One region of the Nonomuraea sp. NPDC049129 genome, then DNA from elsewhere that is predicted to be linked to it. Evidence: riboswitches for the same ligand, from Rfam matches in the RefSeq annotation. Region 1 holds a riboswitch; the other holds the start of a gene.

What was found. Region 1 has a riboswitch for cyclic di-AMP ahead of AB0B64_RS12900 (CHAP domain-containing protein). Riboswitches for the same ligand answer to the same signal wherever they lie in the genome.
Region 2: it holds a riboswitch for cyclic di-AMP, as region 1 does, so the genes downstream of both, AB0B64_RS10135 (C40 family peptidase) here and AB0B64_RS12900 (CHAP domain-containing protein) in region 1, are expected to answer to the same signal.

Annotation. Positions count from the first base shown of each region.
Region 1 is NZ_JBEZDU010000004.1:7,281-11,875, reverse strand. It holds gene AB0B64_RS12915 (M56 family metallopeptidase) at 1-10, shown strand, start outside; gene AB0B64_RS12910 (CHAP domain-containing protein) at 349-1,080, opposite strand; cyclic di-AMP (ydaO/yuaA leader) riboswitch at 1,095-1,249, opposite strand; gene AB0B64_RS12905 (NlpC/P60 family protein) at 1,427-1,867, opposite strand; cyclic di-AMP (ydaO/yuaA leader) riboswitch at 2,426-2,572, shown strand; gene AB0B64_RS12900 (CHAP domain-containing protein) at 2,585-3,256, shown strand; gene AB0B64_RS12895 (four-helix bundle copper-binding protein) at 3,479-3,886, opposite strand; gene AB0B64_RS12890 (BlaI/MecI/CopY family transcriptional regulator) at 4,107-4,469, shown strand; gene AB0B64_RS12885 (M48 family metalloprotease) at 4,466-4,595, shown strand, end outside.
Region 2 is NZ_JBEZDU010000003.1:152,837-157,431, reverse strand. It holds gene lysX (bifunctional lysylphosphatidylglycerol synthetase/lysine--tRNA ligase LysX) at 1-260, shown strand, start outside; gene AB0B64_RS10140 (LuxR C-terminal-related transcriptional regulator) at 838-1,050, shown strand; gene AB0B64_RS10135 (C40 family peptidase) at 1,114-2,157, opposite strand; cyclic di-AMP (ydaO/yuaA leader) riboswitch at 2,163-2,323, opposite strand; gene AB0B64_RS10130 (amino-acid N-acetyltransferase) at 2,612-3,169, shown strand; gene AB0B64_RS10125 (hypothetical protein) at 3,192-4,076, opposite strand; partial or broken gene AB0B64_RS10120 (RDD family protein) at 4,113-4,592, shown strand.

The sequences.
Region 1 (4,595 bases):
GCTGCTCTGAGCTCAGGCGTACAGCAACTCCTGATCGATCACGACGGCCGCGGTGACGCCCTGACCGGCGGCGATGATCACCTGGCCAGCCGGGGAACGGCATGGACGCCCGCCTGGCCATGTCGCCGGCCGCGAAGACTCCCTTCACCGAGCACTGCCCGAACTCGTTGACCTCCACCAAGCCGTCCTCCAACATGGCGCAGCCCAGTTGCTTCGGCAGGTTGCTGCGCTGGCGGACACCCGACCCGCAGCGACTGGTAGCCGCCACCGAGGACGGCACGGTCTATGGGTCCAAGAACGGCGGGCCGGACTTCACCGTCGCCTTCCGCCCTGCCAGATCATGAACCGCTACGCCATGATCGAACGGTGACGGCCGGCATACCGCTGCTGCCTGCCTCTGGCAGAGCTTCGACGTCTCACCTGCCTGACCACGACGGCAACGCAGAGCACGCCCGCGAACACGACCCCAGACACCGCGATGCTCTCCGTGGAGGCCGTCGGCAGGACGACATCGGTCTCCTGCGCCTTCCCCGCCGCCTGCACGACCCCTTTCCGGACCAGAGGCGTCCGCGGGTTGCCGCCCGTCAGGACGAACGTCTCACCCTCCCCGAACTTCTCCTTGACCTTGCGGGGAAGGCCGTAGCCGACGACCTTGCTCTGGTCCCTGTCCTTGCGCTTGAGCCACACCTTGTCGACGTTGGCCTCGATCGTGGAGATCTGGTCTCCCTGTACCTTCTCGACGATGCCCGCATGGTCGATCCGCTCCACATCGCGTGACCCGCTCCAGTCGTAAAAGACGATGGCGCCGGGCTCCGGCTTGTCACTCCAGGCGTCCTGCTCCTTGAACCACTTGGCGTGGTCGACGGTGTAGGCGAAATCCCCCACGTACTTCTCGACGCCCGCCTGGTTGGCGGCCCAGGTAATGAACATGTCGCACCATGGGGCGGTCTTGAAGTAGGGGTCGCTGTTGTCCACGTTGGCGTAGTACCAGTTACCGAACTTGCTGTAGCCGTCGGTTTTCTCGCGATAGCCGAGATTTTTCTGGGCAGCGTCGAGCAGCCCGTCCACAATGGATGGCATAGGTCCGGGGTTTGACCCTTTCTCCTTATGGCCTACCGGGTTAGCTGACGGGTTCGGGCCAGGAGATGACGCCCTACCGCCGCATCCGTGGCGGATTCACCCCATGCGTGGATCGCTCCAGGCTCTGGTTCCCCGGTTCCCGCGGCGCGGGCCTCGGCACCAGCCGGCCGCCTCCACCGCGAAGGCAAGTCACCGGCAAGTACGAAGGACTGTAGTAGGTAGAAAGGGTGGCTGGTTACCGAAATGAGATTTTTGGCATAAAAGATCTATCCAACGCAGACCGATCAATACCGTGCGCTACACGTTGTTATACGCAAGGCAAGCACCGCAGCGGGTCAACGCGTGATCACTCAATCACCCTCACCACGCCTGCGAGATTGCGCGTGTGGGCGGGCACCAGTTTGACGACGTCCCCCGTCCGCCGGGCTTGGATCATCTTTCCGTCGCCCCAGTAGATCGCGGCATGGGAAATGTAGCCCGGGTTGGTGGGGTCCGGCCGCCAGAAGATCAGGTCACCCGATCGCATCTGGGAAAACGGGACCCGGGGTCCACTGGCGAACTGCTGATGCGTCACCCGCGGCAGCCGAATGCCCGCCCTGCCAAAGGCCCACTGGATCAGGCCGGAACAGTCGAAGGCGTCAGATCCCTCGGCGCCCCAGACATACGGGGCGCCCAGTTTGCTCTTCGCCGCCGCGCACGGTCGGCTTGGGCGTGTAGGCCCGGAAGGCCGATGGTTCCACCCCCACCGTTCCCACCCTCCTACCGCCGAGCGGTATCGCCGCCGCATCGACGATCTCCATGGAGCTCACGCCTTTGCGTACTCGAACCCGCTCGATCATTTGTTCAGGCAGCGGACGATTCGCGGTCACAAGCAGGTGTGGCTCCCGCAGACGGTCGAGGGCCGCCACAACGGGCGGTTCAGGCGCCGGCGAGGCTTTGCCCGGCTTCCCGGGTCCAGCCCGAAGACGCCGGGGCGGCTTCGCCGGTCGCTCGTAGTCGACGAGGGCTAACATCCCCGCTACCAGCGTTGCAACCACGAGTCCGGCCACTAGGTACACCGCTCGGGGCAGCACGCTACTACGGTTCATAGTCACTGCGACATTATGCACAACCCGAACAGCGACACAGCGGCCCACCGCTCAGGCACGGCACCACGCCGTGGTAAAGGTAAAGGATTAATGGCTGAACCCTAGGCCACACAGGGCCTTCGGGTCGGCTTCCAAAGGTTTCGCTTGCGCTGGCCATTTGGCTTGCATACCTTTACAGGCCCAAGGCCGCAGCGTTCCGATGGTGGCCTGTAATGCCGAGACCGCGTCTCGTCTGCACCGGCGTTGTGTGCAGATCGTAGCCGCGGCCGCCGAGTCCGCTTTCTCGCGGAGCCGGGGATCCACTTTCTTGGGGTGAATCGGTGCGCCCGTCCCAACGGGGCTCCGTAGGGCACTTCCACGCCCGAACCCGTCAGCTAACCCGGTAGGCGGCATGGAAGCAAGGAGCAATTCCCCGCATGTCCAAACACCTCTTGCCGAGCTACGGCAGGTCCGCCCGTAAGCACGGCCTCACCCTCGCCGCAGCGGCCGTGGCCAGTGCGCTCATCACCAGTACGCCCGCCTTCGCCAGCGACCACGCCAGCGAGACCCAAACTGGCGTCTCGCGGTCTGCGACTTCCTCCCAGCCCCAGCGCCAGGTCACAGCGGACGCCGTGCTGAAGCTGGCCCAGCAGCAGGTGGGGACGACGGAGAACGCCAGCGGCGGCGGCACCCGATTCCACAGCTGGTACATGACTTCCCCCAGGGCCCAGGAGACTCTGGCCCGCGACGGAGGAAGCCTTCAGGCCTACGCCAACGCTCCGTGGTGCGCCATGTTCGTCTCTTGGGTCGGTGAGCAGACCGGCGTTAGGCCGACGATGGGATGGGACGCCTATACGGTCACATGGGCGCGGTGGTTCAAGAACAACGGACGCTGGGGCACCCTTGCCAAGCCCGGAGCCGTCGTTTACTACGCATGGGGCGGCGACAAGAGCATTACTTCCATCGACCACATGGGCCTGGTGAAGAAGGACAACCGCGACGGCACCATCACCGCGATCGAAGGCAACACCGGCAATGGGAAGGTCGAGGAGCGGGTGCGACCCAAGTCCGACGTCGTCGGCTATGGCTATCCGCAGTACAAGTCCTGACATCAGGGAAGCCGCTTCGGCAATTGCCGTAAGAGAGCTGCTATGCGGCTATCCGCGCATCAGCCTTAGCGGCCGATCCTACTATGTCATATAGTGAAAAGTCGGCTGGCTGGTCCTCCCGGGAGGGGACAACCGCAGCCATCCGTTCGGACGTACTCGGCATTCGCCCCCGTGATGCCGGGCACGTCTTCCTAAGAGATCGACTTCCGGTCGTGCCGAGGCCTAGCCGAGAACCCCAAGCAGGTCCCGGCAAGCGCGTTCGCAGTCACGGCAGGCCTGTGCACAGATGCCACAGTGGGCGTGCTTGGTGTGCCGCCCGCACTCGTCGCCGCACGCCTTGCAGGCCTGGACGCAGGCTTCGAGGACCACACGCGTCATGTTCGCGTCATAGCCCGTGTGCCGCGAGAGCACGCGCGCAGTGGTCTCGCAGATGTCCGCGCAGTCCAGATCGCTGCGTATGCATTTGACCATTTCGGCCACCATGTCCTCACTCAGGCAGGCGTCCGCGCAGGCCGTACACGTTTGAGCGCACCGGAGACACTCTTCGATGCATTTCGTAAGCTTCGCCTGGTCGACATCACCAAGGTCCTTGGGGTAGGCGGAGAGCATCTCCCCGACTTGCAACGTCATCTCTCGTCCTCGCTTTCGCTGCACCGGCCACCGCGACGGCGGCTCAGACCTCCGTTACCCATCCCCCCGCGCACGTAACACCTCTCCCACTACACGAAGCAGTAGATAGTCGACCGCTCCGGACGGAGATGAATGCAGGGAGACGGGCCACATCCGAGCAGCAGTCTTCGCGCCGTCGCCAACCATCGCTACTATGATGGATAGGATTAGGAGGGGCGGGATGGCGCGCGGTCTTGGTGAGCTGGAGTCCGCTGTCATGGGCCACATCTGGTCATGCGACGGCCCTGTGTCTGTTCGTGAGGTGCTTCAGGCGCTGCAGCGCCGCCGGGTCCTTGCCTACACCACGGTGATGACGGTCATGGACAACCTCCACAAGAAGGGCTTGTTGCGCCGCCACCCATCCGGCCGGGCCTACCTGTACGAGCCCGTGATGAGCCACGAGGCTTACAGTGCCCAGATCATGCAGGAGGCCCTGGCCAAGGGCGGCAACCAGGCCATGACGCTCGTCCATTTCCTGGAGCGGCTCACCCCTGAGGAGCACGCTGCCCTCGATGCCGCCATTCACCGAAGCGACCAGCAGTGATCGTCGAGGGCGCCCTTGTTGCGCATGCGGCGATCACGGCATGGGGACTGCCACGACTAATCATGCGCAGCCAACGGCTTCGCGACTCTCCCCGGCTGTCGATCGCCGCGTGGCTGGCCGGCTGTG
Region 2 (4,595 bases), on a different contig from region 1:
TCGGCACCGAGCTGGGCACCGCCTACTCCGAGCTCGTCGACCCGGTCGAGCAGCGCCGGCGCCTGGTGGAGCAGTCGCTGCTGGCCGCCGGGGGCGACCCGGAGGCCATGCAGCTGGACGAGGACTTCCTGCAGGCGCTGGAGTACGCCATGCCGCCCACGGGTGGCATGGGGGCCGGGATCGACCGGATGATCATGGCTTTCACCGGCAAGAGCATCCGGGAAACGATCTTGTTCCCGCTGGTCAAGCCGACCCACTGACCCGCCTGCCGCCGAAGAGTGTCGGCCCGGCTCCCACGCCGGGCCGTACCGGCCGCTGTCGGGTTGACAGCGGCCCGATCTCCTGCGGCGAGTAGGAGAACGCGGGCGGCGGCGTTCGCCAGTCCCTTAACGCGGGGAGCGGGCATCTCCCGGCCGCCTGCGCCGAGTGGCTTCTCCCTCTGGCGCATGAACCGTTCATGGTCTTTGGCGGGCGCTGCCGACCCGGCGGCGCGGGGGTACAAAAGACTGCCCTAAGCAGCCACATTTCCGATATTTCGCATATTGAATGCGAAGAATATTCGCGTTTTACGGATTCGGCGCTCAGCAGGTTCGCGGCGCTCTTGGGGAGCGGGCTGGAGCCGTTGTAAGGGCGCCTGTGATCCTTCATCGGGCCCCGAAGTGTGCCGACATATGGCGAGTACTTCACATACAGCCGATCATGTCAATGGCGATGGTCAGAGGGCGGTATCCGCTGGCTTGACGACCTTTCCAGAATGCGTTTACCGTCTGCGAGACGAGCTGCAGCTCTGCTCGGACATAGACGTCTCGAGTTCTGCTGTTGGGGGGAGGGCTCCCGATGTATGTGCTCACTGAGAGCGTCGAGCTTAGCCACGCGGATCTGGCGTTGCTGGCGGAGCTTGCCAAGGGGGTCACGGTTGATCGGGTTGGCAGACGACTGGATATCAGTGGACGCACGGTACGCCGGAGACTTCGGGGTATCTGCGACCGCATCGGCGTCGCCACCGCGATCGAGGCCGTGGCCTGGGCCGCCCGCCGCCAGCTCATCTGACCGTTCGACCGGCCCAGCCGCCCGGGCCCCAGCTGTCAGAGTGCTTGTCGTGGTGTCCGGAGGTCAGTCGGCGATGCGTACGGCGCCCGCGAACGGGCGGCGGGCGATGGACGCGATGCGTACGACGTCGCCGGTCTGCGGCGCGTGGACCATCATGCCGCCGCCGATGTAGATGCCGACGTGGTGCAGGTCACCATAGAAGAAGACCAGGTCGCCGGCGCGCAGCTCCTCCTTGGAGATGTGCCGTCCGGCCGTCCACTGGTCGCCGGTGTAGTGCGGCAGTGAGATGCCCACCCGCTGGTAGGCCGCCATCACGAGGCCGGAGCAGTCGTACGAGGTCGGCCCCTCGGCGCCCCAGACGTACGGCTTGAGCTGCTGCGTGAGCGCCCACCTGGCGGCCGTGGCGGCCTTGCCGGCGCCGATGACCGGCAGGTCGACCCGCGTGGCCCGGGTGCCGGGACGGCCCGCCTCGCCGATCGCCCGCTTGAAGAGACTGCTCTCGACCTTGGCGACGAGCTTGGTGATCTTGTCGCGTTTGGTGCCGAGGCCCTCGACGATCTTCTCGACCTCGTCGATGCGCGTCTTGGCGCTGGCCCTTGCCTGCTCGGCGGCCTGCCTGGCCGTGGTCACCTGGTTGACCTCGAAGCCCTGCTGCTGCTCCAGCGCGTAGGTGGTGGCCGCCCGGTCGAGGAAGCTCTCGGGGTCGTCGGAGGTGCCGAATGCCAGCGCCTGGCCGAAGCCGCCGTTGATGTAGGCGTTCTGGGCCAGCAGCGCGGCCTTGGCGCGCTTCGCGGCCAGATCGGCCTCACTGGTGGACAGCGTCTTCTTGGCCGCCTCAGCCGACTTCTTGGCTGTCTTGAGCTTCTCCCGCTGGCCGTTGAACTCCTCGCTCAGCGTCTCGATCTGGGTGTGGAGCTCCTCGGCCTGCTTGGACAGGTCCTTCAGCGAGGGCTTGGGATCGGCGACGGCGGAGCCGACGGGTACGGCGAAGAGGAGGGTGGCGATGGTCGCCGCGATGACACCCAACCGGGTGGGGATCTTCCGGAGCTCAGAAGGGCGGGCCTGAGCGCCCGCCGGCTTCGTCTCGCGATCGCGGGTCTGCTTCACCAACCAGCTCCTCTCATCGGCGCCTACCGGGTTAGCTGACGGGTTCGGGCCGGAGCAGCCCTACCGAACGACTCGCTCGGATTCACCCCATGGGTGGTGGCGTCGGGATGAGGTCGCCACCGGCGGGTCCCCGGCTCCCCTTACGGGGATTGGGCGCGTCTCCACGCTGGCTCGCGTGGGTGACATCGTCGCTGGACACTAGTGCACTCCGGGTTCGTGCTCAACCAGAACTGCCAAGTCTGTAGAGGTTTCACAACCGAAGGGTCACGAGGTGATCTCGTGCTTGCCGGTGCAGGACAAACTTTATGTCCTTTTTGCACCAAGTTCGTCAAGGCATGGAAGCCTGAGGGCCAAGGGATCCCTCATCGTGCTCGATCAACCACGAGATGTCATGAGATGGGAGAGACGTCAGAGTTACGGGGAGGCCGTAATCGGATCTGTACGCTGGAGACCCATGGAGCAGGTCGCCGAAGTGACAGTCCCGGACACGGAAGTCGTCGTCCGGCGTGCTCGCACGCCGGATGTCAGGACGATCCGTCTCCTGGTCGACACCTACGCGGGCGCCGGGCCCCGGCTTCTGGAGAAGGCCACCGTCACTCTGTACGAGGACGTGCAGGAGTTCTGGATCGCCGAGCGCGGCGGCCAAGTGGTCGGCTGTGGCGCGCTGCACGTGCTTTGGGAGGATCTCGCGGAGATTCGCACGGTGGCCGTTGATCCGGAGTTCCGAGGCTTCGGAATCGGGCACCGGATCGTCTCTTCCTTGATCAAAACGGCCCGGGAACTCGGCCTGCGCCGGGTTTTCTGTCTGACTTTTGAGGTGGATTTTTTCGCGAGGCATGGATTCCGCCCCGTACAGGGCACTCCGGTCTCACCCGAGGTCTATGCGGAGCTGCTGGCCTCGTACGACGAGGGTGTCGCCGAGTTCCTCGACCTCGAACACGTCAAGCCCAACACCCTGGGGAACACCCGCATGCTTCTCCACCTGACATCGGGTGACGCGGACCTTGACTAATGGGAAAGGTGATTGTTGATACCTATGTCGATACGTTGGGCAGCACAGGCATGTGTCCTGACACGTGCCACATGCGCACTCGAAGCGAGGTGACACGGTGAGCACCGGACAGCCGCCGTATCCACAGGACGAATCCGGCGAGAACTCTGCGCCTGGCGGATCTGAATACGGACATCACAACACGGGCCGTCCCTATGGCGAGCCCGACCCGGATGCGACGGTCGTTGGCTACCGGGCGGACGACGCCTACGGTCAGCAACCCAACTATGGGCAGCAGCAGCCGGGCTACGGCCAACAGCCGCAGTACGGTCAGCAGCAGCCGGGCTACGGCCAGCAGCCGCAGCAACCGCAGTACGGACAACAGCCGCAGTACGGTCAGCAGCCCGGCTACGGTCAGCAACCGGACTACGGCCAGCAGCCCGGCTACGGTCAGCAACCCGGATACGGTCAGCAGCAGGCTTCGGGTCAGCAACCCGAGTACGGCCAGCCCAACTACGGTCAGCAGCCGCAATCGCAACCCGGTTACGGTCAGCAACCGCAATCCCAGCCTGGATACGGCCAGCAGCCCGGTTACGGGCAGCAGCAGCCGTCCCAGCCGGGCTACGGGCAGCAGCAGCCGTCGCAACCCGGCTACGGCCAGCAGCAGTACGGCCAGCAGCCACCGTCGGGCCAGCAGCCCGGCTATGGCCAGCAGCCCAATTACGGCCAGCAGCCCGGTTACGGGCAGCAGCAGCCGTCCCAGCCGGGCTATGGCCAGCAGCAGCCGTCGCAACCCGGCTACGGCCAGCAGCAGTACGGCCAGCCGGACTACGGTCAGCAGCAGCAGTACGGCCAGCCCGGCTACGGTCAGCAGCCCCAGTACGGCCAGCAGCCCGGCTACGGGCAGCCGCAGCCGCACGGGGTCCAACCGCCCGGCGCCCCGGCCCCGCTCGCCGAGTGGTGGCAGCGGCTCGTGGCGAGGATCATCGACGGTGTCATCTTCGGCATCGCGAACTGGGTGATCGGTCTCGTTTTCGGGGCCATCCTGCTCGCCGGCTACAACTCCGCGACCGGCGTCACGACCGGCCTGATGGGCCCGACGCTCTACGGCATCGTGGTGGCCATCGTGATGACGGCGGTGTACGTCGCCTACGAGTTCTTCATGACCAAGATGAGCGGCCAGACGGTCGGCAAGATGGTCATGGGGATCAAGATCGTGCCCACGGGCACCATGCTGCCTCCGGGCGGCCTGCCTAACGACGTGGCGCTCAAGCGGGCCGGTGGCACCTGGGGTGGATACATCCTCGGCGTCATCCCGTTCGTCGGGTCGCTGCTCGGCGGGATCGTCGTCGCGCTGAACGGTGCCTCCCAGCTCTGGGACAAGCCGCTGCAGCAGACGTTCGCCGACAAGTTCAGCAACACGGTGGTTGTGAAGATCAAGTAGTCT